One region of the Serratia sp. C2(1) genome, then DNA from elsewhere that is predicted to be linked to it. Evidence: predicted binding sites of a transcription regulator. Region 1 holds the regulator's gene; each other region holds the start of a gene.

What was found. Region 1 encodes PhoB, which activates phosphate uptake and scavenging genes when phosphate is short. Its sites were predicted from a motif close to CTGTCATAAAACTGNCNNAT; they were not measured.
Region 2: pitA (inorganic phosphate transporter PitA) is a predicted target of PhoB. The motif match lies at 3,008-3,027, and genes of this name have one in related genera.
Region 3: V2S86_RS12090 (heavy metal response regulator transcription factor) is a predicted target of PhoB. The motif match lies at 1,241-1,260, and genes of this name have one in related genera.

What each region holds. Positions count from the first base shown of each region.
Region 1 is NZ_JAZFBA010000001.1:3,095,432-3,102,559, reverse strand. It holds gene sbcC (exonuclease subunit SbcC) at 1-2,037, opposite strand, end outside; gene sbcD (exonuclease subunit SbcD) at 2,034-3,266, opposite strand; gene phoB (phosphate response regulator transcription factor PhoB) at 3,757-4,446, shown strand; gene phoR (phosphate regulon sensor histidine kinase PhoR) at 4,471-5,787, shown strand; gene V2S86_RS14585 (PstS family phosphate ABC transporter substrate-binding protein) at 5,804-6,742, shown strand; gene V2S86_RS14580 (cobalamin-independent methionine synthase II family protein) at 6,955-7,128, shown strand, end outside.
Region 2 is NZ_JAZFBA010000006.1:153,526-160,653, forward strand. It holds gene V2S86_RS23335 (Lrp/AsnC family transcriptional regulator) at 1-168, shown strand, start outside; gene V2S86_RS23340 (transcriptional regulator) at 507-1,385, shown strand; gene V2S86_RS23345 (NAD(P)/FAD-dependent oxidoreductase) at 1,535-2,731, opposite strand; gene pitA (inorganic phosphate transporter PitA) at 3,033-4,535, shown strand; gene uspB (universal stress protein UspB) at 4,611-4,946, opposite strand; gene uspA (universal stress protein UspA) at 5,560-6,006, shown strand; gene gdhA (NADP-specific glutamate dehydrogenase) at 6,204-7,128, shown strand, end outside.
Region 3 is NZ_JAZFBA010000001.1:2,589,867-2,596,994, reverse strand. It holds gene V2S86_RS12100 (cytochrome b/b6 domain-containing protein) at 1-543, opposite strand, end outside; gene V2S86_RS12095 (hypothetical protein) at 558-1,184, opposite strand; gene V2S86_RS12090 (heavy metal response regulator transcription factor) at 1,325-1,996, shown strand; gene V2S86_RS12085 (heavy metal sensor histidine kinase) at 1,993-3,417, shown strand; gene V2S86_RS12080 (HAMP domain-containing sensor histidine kinase) at 3,459-4,925, opposite strand; gene V2S86_RS12075 (response regulator transcription factor) at 4,929-5,642, opposite strand; gene V2S86_RS12070 (cytochrome b/b6 domain-containing protein) at 5,796-6,407, shown strand; gene V2S86_RS12065 (molybdopterin-dependent oxidoreductase) at 6,418-7,128, shown strand, end outside.

The DNA.
Region 1 (7,128 bases):
CGCCTGTTGCTGTTGCGCCTGTTGTTGCTGTGCCTGCAGTTCGGCCAGGGCATCTTTCGCCTGCTGCACCGCCTGTGCTGCCTGTTCGTGCTGCGCCAGCGATTGCTGGCCCTGGCGTTCTTCGTTGTCACAGGCGTTCAGCCACTGGCTCAGGCGCTCGGCATCTTGCAGCTCGAAATCAAACGCCAGCGGCGCGCTGAGGGTTTGCCACTGTTGGCGCTGGGCGGCGAGTTGCTGCTCGTCCTGCGCTATTTGCTGTTGTTGGCGCTGTTGCTGCTCTTTCAGGCTTTCGCAGCGGGTGCGCAGTTCGGTGCCCTGGGTGTACAGCGCCTCGGTTTTGACGCGCATTTCCGCCAGGCGCAGTGCCGTCTCGGAGGGTTTTATCGCCTGATATTGCTCAATGGCCGGATGGCTGGCGGAGCCGCACAGCGGGCAGGGCTCGCCGCTTTGCAGCAGCGCGCGTTCGGCTTCCAGGCTGACGATGCGTTTCTCCAGCTCAAGGGCTTTTTCCACGTCCAACTGATGCGCTTTTTGCTGCTTGTAGTGCCGCCGCGTTTCTTCCAGCTGTTGCTCATGTTCGCCAAGCTGCGCCTGACGAGCGGTGAACTCTTTGCGTTGTTGCTCAAGCCGCTCGCTGGTCTGGCGGAACAGCGAAGAGAGGGTGAACAGCTGCTGGCGCACCGGACGCAGCTCGGCCAACGCGGCCTGACGCCGGCGCAGCGCCGCCAGCGGTGACTGCGCTTCCAGCGCATTTTGCTGTTGCTGCTGCGCCATCAGTGCTGAACTAAGGCCGTTAAGCTTTTCCTGATGCTGCCCGGCCTGTGCGGTCAATTGGCTGCGTTGAACGTTTAGCTGCTCCAGATCCGTTTTCTGCTGATGGCACTGCCGTGCGGCGTTGTCGCACGCCTGCTGCAATTCCGTCTGCGTTTTTTGCAACTGAGCAATCTGGTGGTCGAGCGGGACGATCTGCTCGTCGATCAGCCGCTGCTGGATCTGCTGGCGCTCGGCCTGCGCCTGCTGCTCGGCGCGCGCTTTTTCCACTGCCTGCTGCAATGGCGTCATCTGCGCAAGCTGATGTTCCTGCTGCTGCGCCAGTTGGGCGATCTGCTGTTGCAGCGCCTGCTGCTCACTGCGGCAGCGGTGACGGTCGTTATGCAGCGGCCGCAGTTTCTCCGCCGGTTCGCTGCGCGCCAACTGTTGCAACTGGGGTTCGGCCGCCGCCTGCTCTTGTTGCACGGCGATCAACTGGCGTTGGTATTCCTGCTGCTGGTGCTGGGTTTGCTGCCACTGTTGCAGCCAGTTCAACGCCTGTTGCTGTTGCCGGGCCTGCCCGCTGAGGGCGGTTTCCTGCACGCTCAGCTCAGCTAACTGGCTCTCCAACTGCTGACGCTGTTCGTCATTCAGCAGCTCAATGCCGCTGGCGCGTTGATGCAAGGCGTCCAGATCGGCTTTGGCCTGTTTGTGCTGTTCGAAAACCCGTTCGGAAAGCTGGCCGTAGATCTCGGTGCCGGTCAGCTCTTCCAGCAGTTCGGCCCGGTCATTGGCATCGGCATTGAGGAAGGCGGCGAATTGCCCCTGGGACAGCATCATCGATTTGGTGAAGCGGCCGAAATCCAGCCCGGTGATCGCGGCGGTGAGATCCAGCTTGTCGCGGACTTTATCCGCCAGGATTTTACCGTCTTCACGCAGTGCCAGTTCCACCTTTGGCGCTTGCAGGTTGCCGTCCGGCGCGTTTTTGGCGCGGCGTTGGCTCCAGAAGGCGCGGTAACCGACGCCCTTGACCTCGAATTCGACCTCCGCCAACGATTCGGCGGTGTGGCGCGTCATCAGTTCATTCTGGCTCGGCGTCACGTTAAGGCGCGGCGTTTGGTGGTAGAGCGCCAGACAAATGGCATCCAACAGGGTGGTTTTGCCCGCGCCGGTTGGCCCGGTGATGGCGAACAGTCCATTGCTGGCAAAAGGCTCTGCGGTGAAATCGATCTTCCACTCGCCCTGCAATGAATTGAGGTTCTTCAGCCGCAGGCTCAGGATTTTCATTGGGTCGGCTCCTCGTCGTTATGCCTTACGGCCTCGACCACCTGATGGAACATTTGGCGCATTCGCTGTTGACGGGGCTCTGTGATTTCCGTCTCCTGCGCCAGCCGCCGCTCGAAGACCTCATCGACGCTCAGTTCGTTGAGCGTTTCCTTGTCCTGCCGTTCAAGGGCCTTGCGGCGCTGCTCTTTACTGCGGCGCAGCAATACCACCTCCACCGGCAGTTGATCCGCCAACTGCTGGATACGGCGCTGAATGTCGCTGAGGTAATCCTGCGTGGCCACTTCGATATCCAGCCATACCGGCAGCTCCCCCTGATAATCGGCGAACTGTTGCAATTGTTGTTCGATCTGCGTCAAATCGCCCTTGATCAGTTGCATCGGCTGGAAGCTGGGGATTTCCAGTGCGGTGACCTGTTGCAGGGCGCCTTCGGCGAAATCCACCATAAACACGCTCTTGGGTTTGCCCAGCTCATCGAAACTGAGCGGGATAGGCGAACCGCTGTAGCGGATATGTTCGGATTTGGCGACGTTTTGCGCCCGGTGAATATGCCCCAACGCAATGTAATCGGCCGGCGGAAACGCCTGCGCCGGAAAGGCATCCAGCGTGCCGATGTAAATGTCGCGCACCGAATCGGAGGTGGTAACCCCCACGGTGGTCAGGTGGCCGGTGGCGACAATCGGCAAGGTTAGCCCCAGTTCATCGCGGCGTGCGCAGGCGGCCTGGTAAAGCTGTTGATAGTGTTCCGCGATCGCCTCTTGCAACGCCTGCTGTTTTTGCCCGCCCGATTCGCCGGCGCGGCTGGTGATCAGATCGCGTGGGCGCAGGAACGGGATGGCGCACAACACCGCACCCGGCCGGCCATCGCGCTGGTTAAGCACCAGGATTTGCTGCCCGATGTCGCTTTGGGCGTTGGCGATCACCGTGGTATTCAGGCAAGAAAGCAATTCACGCGATTCATTCAGGGTTGCCACGGAGTCATGGTTACCGCCCAGCACCACCAACTGGCAGCCGGTGCGCTGCAACTCGACCACAAAACGGTTATACAGCTCGCGGGCGTAGCTTGGCGGCGAGCCGGTATCGAACAGATCCCCGGCGACGATCAGCGCATCCACCCGTTGCTGTTCTATTTGCTCGATCAGCCAGCGTAAAAAAGCCTGGTGCTCGGCGGCGCGGCTTTTGGTGAAAAAGTACTGGCCAAGATGCCAGTCAGAGGTGTGGATCAGGCGCATGACACTCCCGGGGCGATAAACTCATGGCGGTGATTATAAAGGGGGCAGACTCTCCTGTCGTGACGCAATCATTATGACAACTGAATGATTTTTCTTTGAAGCTGGAAATAATCGCTATGCTTACTGGCTATAACAGGCTGGTTTTTTCATAAAAGTGTCACAAAACTGACGCATAATGGCGCCCGCAATGAGGCTGTGCCCCGCCATTGATCGTGGCGCCGGCGCAGACCCAAAAGCACGCTGTCAAGGCGGAGGGTGAAGGACATGGCGGGACTATGTTCGAACCCGACAACGCAGGCAGCGGGTTTTTGGGGCGCGCCCCTCCGGGTTGGGGCCATTTAAGCGTGCTGCTGCGTTGCTCACCGCTTATTTGGCGCCACCAAACCTCTCGGTTCGCGCCTTGCTTCACGCTTAAATGACCGCCAGCGGGGCTCACGAGCAATGGCGGGACACAGCCTAATAGATCGCTAACACATTGGCAGGATTGACGATGGCAAGACGCATACTGGTGGTGGAAGACGAAGCGCCGATCCGTGAGATGGTGTGCTTTGTGTTGGAACAGAATGGTTACCAACCGTTGGAAGCCGAAGATTATGACAGCGCCGTGACGCGCCTGTCTGAGCCGTTCCCTGATTTGGTGTTGCTCGACTGGATGTTACCCGGCGGTTCCGGTATCCAGTTTATCAAACACATGAAGCGCGAAGCGCTGACCCGCGATATTCCGGTGATGATGCTGACCGCACGCGGTGAAGAAGAAGACCGGGTGCGCGGTCTGGAAGTGGGAGCGGACGATTACATTACCAAGCCGTTCTCACCGAAGGAGCTGGTGGCGCGCATCAAGGCGGTAATGCGCCGCATTTCACCGATGGCGGTGGAAGAAGTGATTGAAATGCAGGGGCTGAGCCTGGACCCTTCCTCGCATCGCGTAATGGCTAATGAGCAGGCGCTGGACATGGGGCCGACCGAGTTCAAACTGCTGCATTTCTTTATGACCCATCCGGAGCGTGTTTATAGCCGTGAACAGTTGCTTAATCACGTCTGGGGCACTAACGTTTATGTGGAAGACCGCACCGTTGACGTGCATATCCGTCGGCTCCGTAAGGCGTTAGAGACCACCGGTCATGACAAAATGGTTCAAACCGTTCGGGGCACCGGCTACCGATTCTCAACGCGTTACTGATCGCGTCGCGCTGGAGAATATGCTGTGCTAGAACGCCTGTCGTGGAAGAGGCTGGCCCTGGAGCTGGCTCTTTTCTGTTTACCTGCCTTGTTGCTGGGGCTGATTTTCGGCTATCTGCCCTGGCTGCTGCTGGCCGCCGTGCTGGCGGCGCTGGTATGGAATTTCTACAACCAACTCAAACTTTCCCACTGGCTGTGGGTCGACCGCAGCATGACGCCGCCACCCGGGCGCTGGAGCTGGGAACCGCTGTTTTACGGCCTGTACCAGATGCAACAGCGCAACCGTCGCCGCCGCCGTGAACTGGCGTTGTTGATCAAACGCTTTCGCAGCGGGGCAGAATCGCTGCCCGATGCGGTGGTGATGACCACCGTCGAAGGCAATATCTTCTGGTGCAACGGGTTGGCGCAGCATCTGCTGGGGTTCCGCTGGCCGGAAGACAACGGTCAACATATCCTTAACCTGCTGCGTTACCCGGAGTTCAGCCACTATCTGCAACAGCAGGAGTTCACCCGGCCGCTGACGCTGCAACTCAATAACGAGCACTATGTCGAGTTCCGCGTGATGCCCTATTCGGAAGGGCAACTGTTGATGGTGGCGCGCGATGTCACCCAAATGCGCCAGCTGGAAGGCGCGCGCCGCAACTTCTTCGCCAACGTCAGCCATGAGTTGCGTACCCCGCTGACGGTATTGCAGGGCTACCTGGAGATGATGAGCGACGAGGAACTGGACGGCTCGCTGCGCGGTAAGGCGTTGGGCACCATGCAGGAGCAGACCCGGCGCATGGACGGGCTGGTCAAACAGCTGCTGACGCTGTCGCGCATTGAGGCGGCACCTAACGTCGATATGAACGAGCGGGTCGATATTCCGCTGATGTTGCGGGTGTTGCAGCGTGAGGCGCAGTCGCTGAGCGGCGGCAACCATGAGATTACCTTCCGGGTGAACGAGCAGCTCAAGGTATTCGGCAACGATGACCAACTGCGCAGCGCGGTGTCGAATCTGGTGTATAACGCCGTCAATCACACGCCGAAGGGCACCAATATTGAGGTGAGCTGGCAACAGACGCCAAACGGCGCGCAGTTCCAGGTCAGCGACAATGGGCCGGGCATCGCCGCCGAACATATTCCGCGTCTGACCGAGCGTTTCTACCGCGTCGATAAAGCCCGTTCACGCCAGACCGGCGGCAGCGGGCTTGGGCTGGCGATCGTCAAGCATGCGCTCAGCCACCACGATGCGCGGCTGGAGATCCTCAGCGAACAGGGGATCGGCACCCGTTTCATTTTTACCTTGCCTAACCGGTTGATTGTTCCCGCAGCTTTATCAGAGAATGCGGTGAAAAATTAACGCGCGAGAGGCTGGCATGATCCGAATGACCCGATGGCTGTTGCTGTGCCTGGCGCTGCTGGCGAGCCGCGGCGCGCTGGCGCAGCCGGACGGTATGTTGTCCGGCAACCTGTCGAGCGTCGGCTCCGATACGCTGGCGAACCTGATGGCGCTGTGGGCGCAGGACTTCAGTCAGCACTATCCTAACGTCAATCTGCAGATCCAGGCCGCCGGCTCTTCAACCGCACCGACCGCGTTGGCGGCGGGCGCGGCGCAGCTTGGGCCAATGAGCAGGCCGATGAAGGCGGCGGAAGTGTCGGCGTTCGAACACCGTTATGGCTATGCGCCGCTGGCCGTGCCGGTCGCGGTAGATGCGCTGGTGGTGCTGGTGCATCAGGACAACCCGTTGCGTGGCCTGAACCTGCAGCAGCTCGATCGCATTTTCTCCTCCACCCGGCGCTGTGGCGAAAGCCGGCCGCTGATGCGTTGGGGGGAACTGGGGTTGACCGGCAGTTGGCAACAGCGCGACCTGCAGCGTTTCGGGCGAAACTCCGCCTCCGGCACCTACGGCTACTTCAAACTGCGCGCGCTGTGCGGCGGCGATTTTATGCCGCGGGTCAACGAGCTGCCCGGTTCGGCTTCGGTGGTGCAGGCAGTGGCCGGTTCGCTGAACAGCATTGGCTATGCCAGCATCGGCTTTCGCGCCAGCGGCGTACGGCTGTTGGCACTGGCGGAGTCGGGCGAAAACTACATCACCCCCAATGACGCCAACGTGCGCAACGGCAGCTATCCATTGTCGCGCTATCTGTACATTTACATCAACAAGGCCCCCAACCAACCGCTGGAGCCGCTGACTGCGGCATTTCTCGATCGCGTGCTGTCCGATACCGGGCAAAAGCTGGTCAATCATGACGGTTACCTGCCGCTGCCACCCGACACATTGCATAAAACCCGCCTGGCGTTGGGCCTGAAATAATCTGCCAACGGGCGCCGAGTGGCGCCCAACATGAATTTCTCTCAATACCAATGAAAATTCTTCCGTTGCCGCCCGGCAATCGGCGTGACAGGATGCTTCTCAATAGGGATTTAGACGTCCGGATGTCCATAATAACCTGGCGTAATAGTTCACACTGTCAATCATTGAAGCAAAGAGGCCCGATCCTTTGCCTGTCACCGGGAGTTAAAAATATGTGCGATTGCCACCACGCCTTTCACGCTGACGTTGTCGGCAGCCTGTTGCGACCTGCGGCACTGAAAACCGCTCGCCAGCAATTCCAGCAAGGCGAAATCGACGCCGCCCGATTGCGGGCGGTTGAAGACGAGCAGATTCGTCTGGCGGTGGCAAAACAGAAAGACCTTGGT
Region 2 (7,128 bases), on a different contig from region 1:
GAACCGGCGGTGTTCACCCTGCACACCACCAACGGTAAGTGGGACATTCTGCTGGAGATCCGCACCGACAGCCTGGAGAGTTTCGATAAAATTCTGGGGCGTATCCGGCGTATCGCCGGTATTTCCAACACCGAAACCAGCATCCAGCTGTCGACGCACAAGGCATAACGCGCCATCAGCGGGAGCGGAACCTCGCCTCCGGCATTTCCACTATCAGCGCCGCGTAGGATTTTGCAGCAACCGCGCCACGATATTTCCCAGCCAGAGGCGATCGATACCGGGGCTACCGGGGGGATCCACCGCTGCCGCGTATCGCTGTACCCGGCGGTTCCTAAATGCGGCAGATCACCGCTGGCCGCTTTGCGTCACGGTAGAGTGATAAATGGTCGGGGATTTGCTGCTCGGGAATTATCCCTGCTATCCATACATCATGCACTTTTCGTTTGGCTGTCGTTTGGTTGCGTGACATTACATTGTTGTTTTCGGCAATAAATGTAAAAAATTATATGAAGAAAACTGTTTTTGGTTGGGAGCCGACAACCCCTGAAGCCTACAGGGAGGCCTATTTTCTCTTTGGGGGAAGTGTATGTACTCACCCTGACGTGATTGAATTCTTAAGTCAGCGGCTTGTTTTTCCTGATTTCTATAGTTACAAAAAGAAAGGTTCGGTTATATCTGCAGCCTTTTCTCTAAAGGGTAACCTTTCACTTAAGGTGAGTGGATATCCGTTTTTTTTTGATGACATCATCATTCCGATTAAAAAAGGCAGCGGTAAGATTGTTATGCCTTTTAAAACCAAACAGTTATCTTCTTATCATAAAGGGGATTTTTACAACTGCATTCATTGGGAAAGGTTAAAAAGAAAGACCTGCCGGGTCAAAGATGATTTTTCCAAAAAAACGCATAAGAAAAGGCTTGGGGAATTCGATAAATTCATAAGTAGCGGCGGGGAGTGTTTATCAATTGACCATTTTTCCGATAGGGCACTAGCCGATATTTACATCTCGCTTTTCAAAAAAAGATGGGGGGAAACATTAGCGTGTTATTCTGAGGAGGTCCTGTTGGAGGTCTTTAGTAAATTACGCCACCTGTTATTTGGTTATGTATTGTTAATAAATGGCAAGCCTTGTGCTTACGACCTGGTATTTAAAGCAGAATGCAGGGAGTGGGTTTTCTTTGATTGCCATAATGGCGGCGTTGACCAAACCTATGCGAACCTCAGCGTAGGAAGTGTTCTTATGTATATGAACATCAAGTTGGCAAAAGAATTATGCCATCAAAAAGGCGTAAAGATGATGTACTCCCTGGGAATGGATAATCCGAGGTGGAATTATAAAAAACAGTGGTGTGAAATAGTCGCTCTGGGTCGAACATTGATGCCCTAAAATCATTCGCTGACTAAAACCTCCCGATCCCCCGGGCCTCACGGCATCGCACCGACCGCATGCGCCTGCCGCAAAACGCCGCGCCCGGGAATGCTATCCCGAACAAGCGGATCGATTGTCACCCGGCTACGGAGCAACAATCATCCTTATTATCCCCGCGCCGCCAGCGCCTGAGCGCAAGCCCAGGCCGAGCTCCAGGCCCACTGGAAGTTGTAACCGCCCAACCACCCTGTCACATCCACCACTTCGCCGATAAAGTACAGGCCGGGCACCTTGCCGGCTTCCATCGTTTTGGAAGAGAGCTCTTTGGTGTCCACGCCGCCGAGCGTCACTTCCGCCGTGCGATAACCTTCGGTACCGTTCGGCTGCACGCGCCAATCCTGCAAGGTTTCGACCAGCGCGGCCTGTTGCGTGGGGTTCAGCTGCTTCAGCGTGGCTTCCGGCAATTGCCCCAGCGTTTGCAGGCACTCCACCAGGCGCTTCGGCAGGTGCAGCGCCAGGGTATTTTTCAGGCTTTGGTTGGGGTGTGCCTGGCGTTGCTCATTAAGGAAGCCCGCCAGATCGAGTGCAGGAAGTAAGTTAACGCTCACAAACTCACCAGGCTGCCAGTAGCTGGAAAGCTGCAATACCGCCGGGCCGGAAAGGCCACGGTGAGTGAAAAGCAGGCTTTCGCGGAAGCTGACGCCGTTTTCGGCGGTGATCACCGCCGGTACGGAGACGCCGGACAGCGTTTGCAGGTGTTCCAGCAGCGGTTTGTGCAGGGTAAACGGCACCAGCGCGGCGCGGGTCGGCAGCACCTTCAGGCCAAACTGCTCCGCCAGCTTGTAGCCGAACGGCGACGCGCCCAGTCCCGGCATGGAAAGCCCACCGCTGGCCACCACAAGTGAGCGAGCGCTCACTTTATCGCCATTCAGCGCCAGTTCGAAACCGGCTTCGGTTTTTTCCACGCTCAGCACTTCACTGCGCAGCCGCGTCGTCACCTGGCCCAACTCGCACTCTTTAACCAGCAGCTCGACCACCTGCTGCGCAGAGTCATCGCAAAACAGCTGCCCCAGCGTTTTCTCGTGATAGGCGATGCCGTAGCGGTTAATCAGATCGATAAAATCCCACTGGGTATAACGCGCCAGCGCCGATTTACAGAAATGCGGGTTGTTCGACAGGTAAGCGGCCGGTTCGGTATACATATTAGTAAAGTTACAGCGTCCACCGCCGGACATCAGGATTTTGCGACCCGGTTTTTTGCCGTTATCGAGCAGGAGCACCCGGCAACCGAGTTGCCCTGCCTGAGCGGCGCAAAACATGCCCGCTGCGCCCGCACCTATTACCACGACATCAAACTGTTCCACCTGCGCCTCTCTGAATAAAAACCACAATCGCGACAAAAGGCCGCCATATTACGCCGAATCGCTACCGGTAACCGACAACTTTACGGCGGCAGATTGTAAAGCCATGCCGCCGCCAGCGCCATAGTAAGAAAATATTACAGCGCACTTATCAGCATAAGGTTCTGATATTTCATACCTTTGTCATATCAGTGCCATCGTTTCGTCATGTTCAAATCAAAAAAACGTCATATTTTCCTTTTCCCCGGCCCCGGTTGTCACTGATAATGCGCGGCGTTCATGTCCACAAACTGGCGTAACGCTTATGCTGCATTTGTTCGCTGGCCTGGATTTCCATACCGGCCTGATGTTAATTCTCGCATTGTTGTTCGTGTTGTTTTATGAGGCCATCAACGGCTTTCATGATACGGCCAATGCGGTCGCTACAGTAATCTATACCCGTGCCATGCGCTCGCAACTTGCGGTCGTGATGGCGGGCTTGTTCAACTTTCTTGGCGTTATGCTCGGTGGTTTGAGTGTTGCTTACGCCATTGTTCATCTGCTGCCTACCGATCTGTTGTTGAACGTCAGTTCAGCGCACGGATTAGCCATGGTCTTCTCCATGCTGCTGGCGGCGATTATCTGGAACCTCGGCACCTGGTATTTCGGTCTGCCGGCCTCCAGCTCCCACACGCTGATTGGCGCAATTATCGGTGTTGGTTTAACCAACGCACTGATGACCCACACCTCGGTGGTGGATGCGCTTAACGTCCCGAAAATGATCGGTATTTTCCTGTCATTGCTCATCTCGCCGCTGGTCGGCATGATGGTCGCCGGGCTGATGGTGTTTGCCTTGCGCCGCTATTGGAGCGGCAACAAGAAACGCCAGCGTATCCACATGACCCCCGCGGAACGTGAAAAGGTCGACGGCAAACGCAAGCCGCCGTTCTGGACCCGTATCGCACTGATCCTGTCGGCTATCGGCGTCAGCTTCTCGCACGGCGCCAACGACGGCCAGAAAGGCATCGGCCTTATCATGCTGGTGCTGATCGGCGTTGCGCCGGCCGGCTTCGTGGTCAATATGAATGCAACCGGCTATGACATCACCCGTACGCGTGATGCCGTGACCCACCTGCAGCAATATTACCAGCAGCACGGCGATGCCTTGTCACACGTGGTGTCCCTGACGCCGCTGGTACCAAGCCCGGAAGACGAGGTTTCGCCGAATAAGCCGACCGAGTTCCACTGCGACAGTTCCCGCGCCATGCCGGCGATTGAGCTGACGCAGGGCCTGCTGAACAATCTGCAAAGTTACGATCAACTGACGGTAGAACAGCGCAGCCATCTGCGCCGCCTGCTGATGTGCGTAACGGATACCGCAGACAAGGTCGCCAAACTGCCGGAAACCTCCGCCGCGGACCAGCGTTTCCTGAAGAACCTGCGTCAGGATCTGCTGCAAACCGTTGAGTATGCACCGCTGTGGATTATCGTTGCGGTTGCTCTGGCGCTGTCACTCGGCACCATGGTTGGCTGGAAGCGCGTTGCCACCACCATCGGCGAGAAAATCGGTAAGAAGGGCATGACCTACGCTCAGGGCGTGTCGGCTCAGATGACCGCGGCCTTGTCGATCGGTGTGGCCAGCTACACCGGTATGCCGGTTTCCACCACCCACGTGCTCTCTTCGGCGGTTGCCGGGACGATGATCGTGGACGGCGGCGGCGTACAAAGTAAAACCGTGAAGAATATCCTGTTGGCCTGGTTACTGACCCTGCCGATTTCGATTCTGCTTTCCGGTTCACTGTACTGGCTGGCGCTTCAGGTTATCTAAGCAGCTTGTTCCATGAGAAAGGCGGCCCGATGTGGCCGCCTTTTTTTTGTCCGTAGCAAGGGAAACCGCCCGGTTTTAATACCAGATCATCAGCGCCAGCAGGCTGACTACCACCAATCCGCACAGGGCGGAAGTCAGCATAAACTGCCCGCGCACCCGCTCACAACGGCGGATAAACTCCGGATCGTGATGCTCGACGTAGCGCTGCGAGAAGATATAGCGCACCAGCCGCAGCTGCTTGCTCGGCTGACCGTGGGCAGTAAAGAAACCGCCGCCGTCGACGTATTGGTACAGCAGCGGATCGCAGCCGCGCAACACCACCAGCAGCGCACGCAGAGAAGAGTAATACCGCACCATGTTTACCACACACACCACACACAAAGCCCAAAACAGCGCGACGGTACTGATCATGATTGCCCCCTCAAGGCGTTGTTATCCACGGCGCTCCGCCGGGTCCAACTGCCCTACCTCGATGCCCATTACTGCGGGAGCCTACCGCTCCGATCCCCTTTTTACCGCTCGGGCCGCGCATACCTCACAGCCTCTGAAACAAGCCGGCCAGGCAAGGTACCTGCAGCGCGATCTGACTCAGAGGAAAAAGGTAAGGCCCATACTCATTATTGTAGGTGAATGAAACGTAAACTGGCCTGAGCAGTAGATAAAATTTACCGCAACCTGCCTATTTGTCATCCATCGATTGGTTATAAGCGATAACCGCCCTGCCCACCGCTCCAGGTCTTTTCCACGGCCCGATGGGCATTTGGGGCTATACTCTGTTTAAGAATGCTTATGTTTCAAGCGGTCAAACGGCCAATAACCCCAGTAACGATAGGATTTTCAACCCGGCGGGTGTAAAACTGACGGGATAGAGATGAAGAGATTTTTTGATGCAACACACTGTGATCGCCCCAACATATCATTGTGTTATCTGAATGATAAAATGCAGGTAAACCTAAAGCGCCAGGCTGGTACGCTGAAATGCCTGCTAACCTTTTAATCGGCATTATATGGAAGGAGTATTCTCATGGCTTACAAACACATTCTGATTGCGGTAGACCTGTCCCCGGAGAGCAAAATTCTGGTGGAGAAAGCCGTATCTATGGCGCGGCCGTACAACGCCAAAGTTTCCCTGATCCACGTAGATGTTAACTATTCCGACCTGTATACCGGCCTGATCGACGTTAATCTCGGCGATATGCAAAAGCGTATTTCTGAGGAAACCCACCATGCGCTGACCGAGCTTTCGCAAAATGCCGGTTACCCGATTACCGAAACCCTGAGCGGCAGCGGCGATCTGGCGCAGGTGCTGGTCGATGCCATCAAGAAATACGACATGGACCTGGTGCTGTGTGGCCACCACCAGGATTTCTGGAGTAAGCTGATGTCCTCTGCGCGCCAGCTGATCAACACCGTGCATATCGACATGCTGATTGTGCCGCTGCGCGATGAAGAAGACAGCGTCGAAGATTAAGTAAGCGCTCGCAAACTTAGCTCGCCAACGCCCGCCTCTTGCGGGCGTTTTTCGTTCTGCCGCCATCATTAATCGCTTGATAATCAACCGCCCTCCAGTGATATAGTCGCTAAAGACACAACATCATCCCCCAGGCTTTATTCATACCAATATTTATAAAAATAGTGGGGGAACATTAATGCTAAAAGGAGTTATCCATGGAAAATGCCGTATCGGTAGAGTCGTTTTTGTCCTCGTTACAGCACCACAATCCCCACCAGCCCGAATATTTGCAGGCGGTAAGAGAAGTGTTCACCTCGCTGTGGCCGTTTATCGAACGCAACCCGCGCTATCGCGAACACGCGCTGCTGGAGCGGCTGGTTGAGCCGGAGCGTGCCATCCAGTTCCGCGTCAGTTGGGTGGACGATCGCGGCCAGGTGCAGGTTAACCGCGCCTGGCGCGTGCAGTTCAATTCTGCCATCGGGCCGTATAAAGGCGGTATGCGCTTTCATCCGTCGGTGAATTTATCGATTCTGAAATTCCTCGGCTTCGAGCAGACCTTCAAAAATGCGCTGACCACCTTGCCCATGGGCGGCGGTAAAGGCGGGTCGGATTTCGATCCGAAAGGCAAAAGCCAGGCGGAGATCATGCGATTCTGCCAGTCGCTGATGACGGAGCTGTACCGCCATCTTGGTCCGGATACCGATGTGCCCGCCGGGGATATCGGCGTTGGCGGCCGTGAAGTCGGCTTTATGACCGGCATGATGAAAAAACTGTCCAACAACACCGCCTGCGTGTTTACCGGCAAGGGGCTGTCGTTCGGCGGCAGTTTGATCCGGCCCGAGGCCACCGGCTATGGGTTGGTCTATTTCACCGACGCCATGCTGCAACGCCACGGGCTGGGCTTTGAGGGAATGCGGGTCGCCGTTTCCGGCTCAGGCAATGTGGCGCAGTATGCCATCGAGAAAGCGCTGGAACTGGACGCGCGCGTGATCACCGCATCTGACTCGGGCGGCACCGTGGTCGATGAAGCCGGTTTCACCACCGAGAAGCTGGCCCATCTGGCGGAAATCAAGAATCAGCGTTATGGCCGGGTGGAAGATTACGCCCGCGAACGCGGTCTGACCTACCTGGCCGGGCAGC
Region 3 (7,128 bases), 510 kb from region 1:
CAGGTGAATCACTACAAATAACCCAATGGCGCACATGGCGAAAAAGTGCACGTAGCGCGCGGTGTCAAACCCGCCGAACAGGCCCACCAGGCCTTGTAGCTGCACAGGTTTCCAGATGGCCAGTCCGGAGAGCACCAACAACAGCCCCACTACCAGCACGCCGAGGTACATCAACTTCTGAATGGCGTTATAGCGGCCGTGTTGATGCTTCAAACGCAGCGTTAGCGCCTGCCCGATATCGCGTCGCAACGCGCCGAGGCCGAGCGGCAGCAGATCGCGCCGAAAATGGCCGCTGAACAGGCTCCACACCAGGTAACACAGCGCGTTAAAAGCCAGCAGCCACATCACCGCCAGATGCCAGCCAATCGCGCCGCCCAACCAGCCGCCGAGCGTCATCTGCGGCGGAAAACGGAAGCCGAACAGCGGTGAGGCGTTGTAGATTTCCCAGCCGCTCATGAACATGCAAATCATGGCGAACAGGTTAACCCAATGGGTGATCCGGACCGGCCAGCGATGCACCGGCCGCGGCGCGTTGGTTTTCATCTTTTTCTCCCGAATCACATTGGCGGCACGGTGCCGTCTTTGCCGGCGGAGATGCGGGTGGCAACACGTTCGCCTTTATCGTCAGTGGCGGAGAACAGCACGATATGCGCGCCCGGTTTCAACAGGCTGCGATCGCCGGGATCGAGGGTGACGATCGGCACATCTTCAGGTACGGCGACGGTTTTCTGCTGGTTGCCGTAGGTCACGGTCAGGGTGCGGCCGTTGGATTTCACCAGCTTGCCGACGGTGCCGTTGGTCATGGTGTCTACCTTACCGTCGGCGGATTCCCAGGCCGAATGGCCCTCGCCGGTGCCGCGCAGGCTGGCGGCGAACACGTGCACTTCCAGCGCTTTCAAGGTGCCGTCCGCTTGCGGAACGGCGGCGGTGCCGATAAAGCTGTCCGGCTTGATATCCTCCAGCGTGCCTTTCGAAACGCTGAACACCTTGGTTTGATCGTTGATTTTTACGCTGACCTTTTCCCCTTTACGGTCGGTCAATTGCAGGCTGTTGTCGGTGACCTGATCGATAGTGCCGCGCAGTGGGGCAATGACTTTTCCCGGCGCCGGGGCAGCGGCGGCAATGCCGTTGCACAGCATCAGGGTGGACAGCAATAAACCGGCAAAACGATGACGGATAATCATAAAGTTCTCCTTTGTATGGGTTGCCGGTTAAGCATGGTCGAACAATAGGGACAGCACCATGTCCGTTTGATGACATTAATGTCATCAAGAATGTCCGCCGAAACTGCTAGTATTTCCGCAAGTGCAATGAGGTGACGACAATGCGGATATTGGTGGTTGAAGACGACGTCAGCACGGGTGATTACCTGAAGAAAGGGCTGGGAGAGGCGGGGTACAGCGTCGATCTGGCGCGTAACGGCACTGACGGGCTGTTCCGGGCGCTGGAGCACGGTTACGACGCCATCGTGCTTGACGTGATGCTGCCGGGGCTGGACGGCTGGCAGATAGTGGAAGTGCTGCGCAAGAAAAGCGACGTGCCGATCCTGTTTCTGACTGCGCGTGACGGGGTGCAGGATCGCATTCATGGCCTGGAGCTGGGGGCCGAGGATTATCTGATTAAACCCTTTTCCTTCACGGAATTGGTGTTGCGTATCCGTACGCTGCTGCGACGCGGCACGGTGCGTGAAGCCGATCACTATACCCTTGCCGATCTGCAGCTCGACGTGTTGCGCCGCAAGGCGGTGCGGCAGGATGTGGTGATCCCGCTGACCAATAAGGAATTTATGCTGTTGCACCTGTTGGTGCGGCGCGAAGGCGAGGTGCTGTCGCGCACTCTGATCGCCTCGCAGGTCTGGGACATGAATTTTGACAGCGACACCAACGTGGTGGATGTGGCGATCAAACGCCTGCGCGCCAAAATTGACCGACCGTTCGATATCAAGCTGATCCATACCGTGCGTGGCATCGGCTATGTCTGCGAGCCGCGCTCATGAACGCATTGGTTCAACGCTGGCAAGCCCTGTCGCTGACGTTGCGCAGCGCCATGCTGTTTGCATTGGTGGCGGCGCTGGTGGTCAGTGGCGCAGGCTGGTATCTGTATGGCGCGATGCGTCAGGAGATGACCACCCGCAGTGATTTTCAGGTCACCGGCCGGGTGGAGTATTTCCGTCATTTGCTGAGCCAGCGCTTTCCGCTCGACCGGTTGGTGGCCAACACCGGCCTGTTTGAAAACATGCTGGGCAATGAACAGGACGTATTGATTTTTCAGCAACCGGGGCAAAAACCCTTAATCAACGTCAATCCGGCCAGATTGAGCCTGCCACCCGTTACGCCGACGCCGGCCGATGCGCCGCAGCTGCTGAGTGCGATCAGCAGTGGGGAAACGGCGCAGGGCGTGCCATTGCGTGTCGCGTCGGCGCTGGTGAGGCTGGATGACGGCAAGCTGCTGCAGATCTCTGCGGCTCACGTGATGGTCAATGAACAGAAGATGCTGGCGCGTTATCTTTGGCGAATTGTGGCCGCCGTGGCGGTGGCGTTTGTTCTGATCGCATTGCTGGGCTATTGGGTGATGCGCCGTGGGTTACAGCCGCTGTGGCGCATGGCGGCGCAGGCGGCGGTGATCACGCCGAACACGCTGTCGACCCGCCTGAGCGAGCAGGGGGCGCCGAAAGAACTGCAACAGCTGACCCGTTCGTTTAATGCCATGCTCGATCGGCTGAATGAAGGCTATCAGCGCCTGACGCAGTTTTCCGCCGATCTGGCGCACGAGATCCGCACGCCGGTGGGGGCGCTGATGGGGCATTGCCAGGTGGCGCTGTATCAGCCGCGCAGCGTGGAAGAGTATGAAACCCTGTTGTCGAACAATATGGACGAGCTGGAGCGCATTTCGCGCATGGTGGAAAATATTCTCTTTCTGGCACGCGCCGGGGAAGCGCAGGCGGTGCTGAACTATAGCCGCCTGGATGTGGCACAGGAGCTTCGGCGGGTGGCAGACTATTTCGAAGGCCTGGCGGAAGAGCGGGGTATCACTTTGGTTTGCCGGGGCGAAGGGCTACTGCTGGCGGATGCGATGCTGTTCCAACGTGCGTTGAGCAATCTGGTCGCCAACGCGGTGCGTTATGCCGACGAAAACAGCCGGATACAGTTGCAGGCGCTCAGTCAGCCGACGGGGGAGAGAGTGATACAGGTGGTCAATCAGGGGCGGCCCATATCACCGGCGCACCTGGACAAGCTGTTCGACCGGTTTTACCGCGCCGACGCCGCCCGCAGCACCGGCACTCACGCCAGCGGCCTGGGGTTGTCGATCGTGCGCGCCATCATGACGCTGCACGGCGGCGAGGTTCGCGCCGAGTGCATCGCCGGTGATCCCTCGGCGCGCATCACCTTTCGCCTGATATTTCCTCAGGCCGATTAAGACTGCGCTGAATGCGGCGCATTGGATCCCGGCTGCATCGATTAGCGCGGCGGAATGGCGAAGCGGAAGCAGGCACCTTTTTGCGCTTGCTCGATCAGCTGAATGTCGCTGCCGTGCAGCAGCAAAATGCGCTGTACGATCATCAGGCCCAGCCCGCCGGCATGGCGCCGCGTGCCGTTCAGGATAGACGGCCGCACAAACAGGTCGGCGCGCAGCGCCTGCGGAATGCCGGGGCCGCTGTCGTTGACCTGCACCAGTATTTTGTCTTCCTGCTGCCACAGCCGCACGTCGATTTCACCGCCCTGCGGCGTATGGCGAATGGCGTTGTCCAGCAGGTTGGTCAGTACCCGCTCGATCATGCTCAGATCGGCAAACACCAGCGGTATGCCCGGGGCGATATCGGCGCGTAATCGCTGATGCCGCGCCTCGGCCGCCAGCTCGAACTTCTGGAATACGTCCTGCACCAGCTCGCTGAGCGAGAACGGCTCTTTCTGCGGCTTCACCACGCCGTACTCCAGCCGCGCCAGTTCGAACAGTTCTTGCGCCAGTTTGCCCACCTTGCGGCTTTGCGCCAGCGCGGTCTCCAGGTAGCGCCGGCGATCGTTTTCGCTCAGGCTGGCCGATTTTACCGACAGCGTTTCCAGGTAGCCGTGCAGCGAGGTGAGCGGGGTGCGCAGATCGTGCGAAATATTGGCGATAAACTCGCGCCGCTGCTGATCCTGCTGCGACAGCGATTGCCACTGTTCGGCAACGCGCTGCGCCATGCTGCGAAACGCCAGCTGCAGCTGGCTGACCTCATCGCGCCCGAGGCTGGGAACCGGCTGCGCCGCATAGGCCTGCACCGCGGCGATGCCGCCGTTATCCAGCACGCTCACTTGCCGGGTCAACTGGCGGATAGGTCGCGTCACCCAGCGGAAGGCGAAGCCGCCGGCCAGCAGGCCGAACACCACCACCAGTCCCATCGACCACAGCGCCATTTTAACCGCCGAGCTGAACTGAGCGTTGCCGGCCAGCGCGGTATAATCTTCACCGAGCAACACCACATACAGATAGCCTTCAATCTGGCCGTTGACCTTCAGCGGCGCGACGCTGAATACCTTCTTCCCGCCGGGGCTGCGCGGATCGTCGCCGTACACCGGCATCCGCGCGCCGTCGAGCAGCGCTCGCAGCGGCGACAGATCGACCTTTTGTCGTTTCAGGCGGCCGGCCGGCGCGGCATTGCCGATAATATTGCCCTGTTTGTCGAGCAGATAAACCTCGACGCTGGGGTTCACCGCCATCAGCTGATCGAACAGGGTATGTACTGATTGCGGGTTCAAACCGTCCTGGCCCAGCAGCGGGTTGCTGGCGGCGATGTGTTGCGCCAGATTGCCGGACAGCCGTTGAATGGTCGCCTGGCTGTACTGGGTGTTGCTACGCACCTGCAGCCAGCCGGAGAAGGCGCAGCAGAGCAGCAACAGCAGGGCGAAGATCAGCGTCAGGCGTTGCGTTAAGGTGAGATTTTTCATGTTTTACTCTTGCGGCGGCGCCGCGAATTTATAGCCCATACCCCACACAGTGAGGATGCGCAGGGGTTCCGCCGGGTTGCTTTCTATCTTGATGCGCAGCCGGTTGATATGGGTATTCACCGTGTGTTCATACCCCTCGTGCTGATAACCCCACACCTGGTTCAACAGGCTAAGGCGGGAGAACACCTTGCCCGGATGGCGAGCGAAGAAATACAGCAGGTCGAACTCGCGCGGCGTCAGATCGATCGGTTGCCGATTCAGCTGCACCTCGCGGGCGATGGGGTCTATGGTCAAGCCGTCAAAGCTCAGCGTACCGGCGTCCATACGCAGGTTGCGGCTCATCGCCTCCTGGCGGCGGAACAGCGCTTTGACCCGCGCCACCAGTTCCAGCATCGAGAAGGGTTTGGCCAGGTAATCGTCGGCACCCAACTCCAGCCCCAGCACGCGGTGCACCTCGCTGGAGCGCGCGCTGATGATGATGATCGGCGTGTAGCGCGTCATGTTGCGCGCCCGGCGGCAGATCTCCAGCCCGTCGACGCCCGGCAGCATCAGATCGAGGATCAGCGCGTCCCAGCCGCCCTGTTCCAGCATCGCCATGCCCAGATTGCCGTCGGCGGCGTGGCTAATGTCGTAGCCTTCATCGCGCAGGTGCAGCTGCAACAGCTCGGCGATGTCGCCGTCATCCTCAACGATTAAAATTCTCTTTGGTTTTTCCATCTGTGCCCGCCGCTGATTGCCCGATCCTGGCTGAAAGTCTACACAACCGCCGCGCGTGGAGTTATCACATTTTATTTAACTTTGCGTGAGGTCTCGGGGAACAAATTCGGGGAATACTTCGCTCATCGCCACTTTGGCCGCCAGGAGATAAGCATGAGCATGACTCTCATACCGGAAAAACCACCGCTTGTGCATCCGCTGTGGTTGCGGTTGACCCACTGGCTGAATGTGCTGGCGATGCTGATTATGGTCACCAGCGGCTGGCGCATCTATAACGCATCGCCACTGTTCAATTTCAGCTTTATCAACGAGCTGACGCTTGGCGGTTGGCTGGGAGGCGCGCTGCAGTGGCACTTTGCCGGCATGTGGCTGTTTGGCGTTAACGGGCTGTGTTACCTGTTGATCAACCTGTGCAGCGGCCGCTTCAAACACCGCTTCTGGCCACTCAGCCTCAGACGGTTTTGCGCCGATCTGACGGCGGCGCTGCGCGGCCGGCTGCGGCACGCCGATCCGCGCCATTACAACATGGTGCAGCGCGTGGCCTATGTGTTCGTGATGGCCGACAGCATGCTGATCGCGCTTTCCGGGTTGGTGCTGTGGAAGTCGGTGCAGTTTCCGCTGCTGCGCGAGCTGCTCGGCGGTTACGAGGCGGCGCGTTATATCCACTTTTTCGCCATGTCGGCGCTGGTGGGCTTTGCAGTGATTCATTTGGTGATGGTAGCGCTGGTGCCCCGCAGCTTGCTGGCCATGCTGCGCGGGCGTTAAGGAGATGACAATGAAAACGGATAAGTCCTCTATCACTGTGAGTGAAGGCCAGGCAATAGTCAAAGAGGCGCAGCGACTGTTGGCATCGTCGTCGCGCCGCCGCTTTCTGCGCAATGGGCTGACGCTGGGCGGCATCGCGATGCTCACCGGCTGTGATCTCGGCAGCAACGCCAACGTCGAGCAGGCGCTAAGCCGCATGTCAGGCTTCAACGATCGGGTGCAGGGTTGGCTGTTCAACGCTGACCACCTGGCGCCGGTGTACCCGGAATCCATGATCACCCGGCCATTTCCGTTCAACGCCTTTTACGGCGAAGAAGATGCACCGGACATCAACGGCGACGACTACCGATTGGAAGTGAGCGGGCTGGCGCTGGATAAACGCGATTGGACGTTGCCGCAGCTGCATCGCATGGCGCAGATAGACCAGGTGACGCGCCATATTTGCGTCGAAGGTTGGAGCGCCATCGGTAAGTGGGGCGGGGTGCCGTTCGCGGCGTTTCTCAAGGCGATAGGCGCGGATCTGAGCGCCCGCTACGTCAGCTTCAAATGCGCCGACGACTACTACACCAGCATCGATATGGCCACCGCGCTGCATCCGCAGACCATTATGGCGCTGACCTACGACGGCCGGATCCTGCCGCGCAAATACGGTTATCCGATGAAGCTGCGCATGCCGACCAAGCTCGGCTACAAGAACCCGAAACACATTCAGGTGATTGAG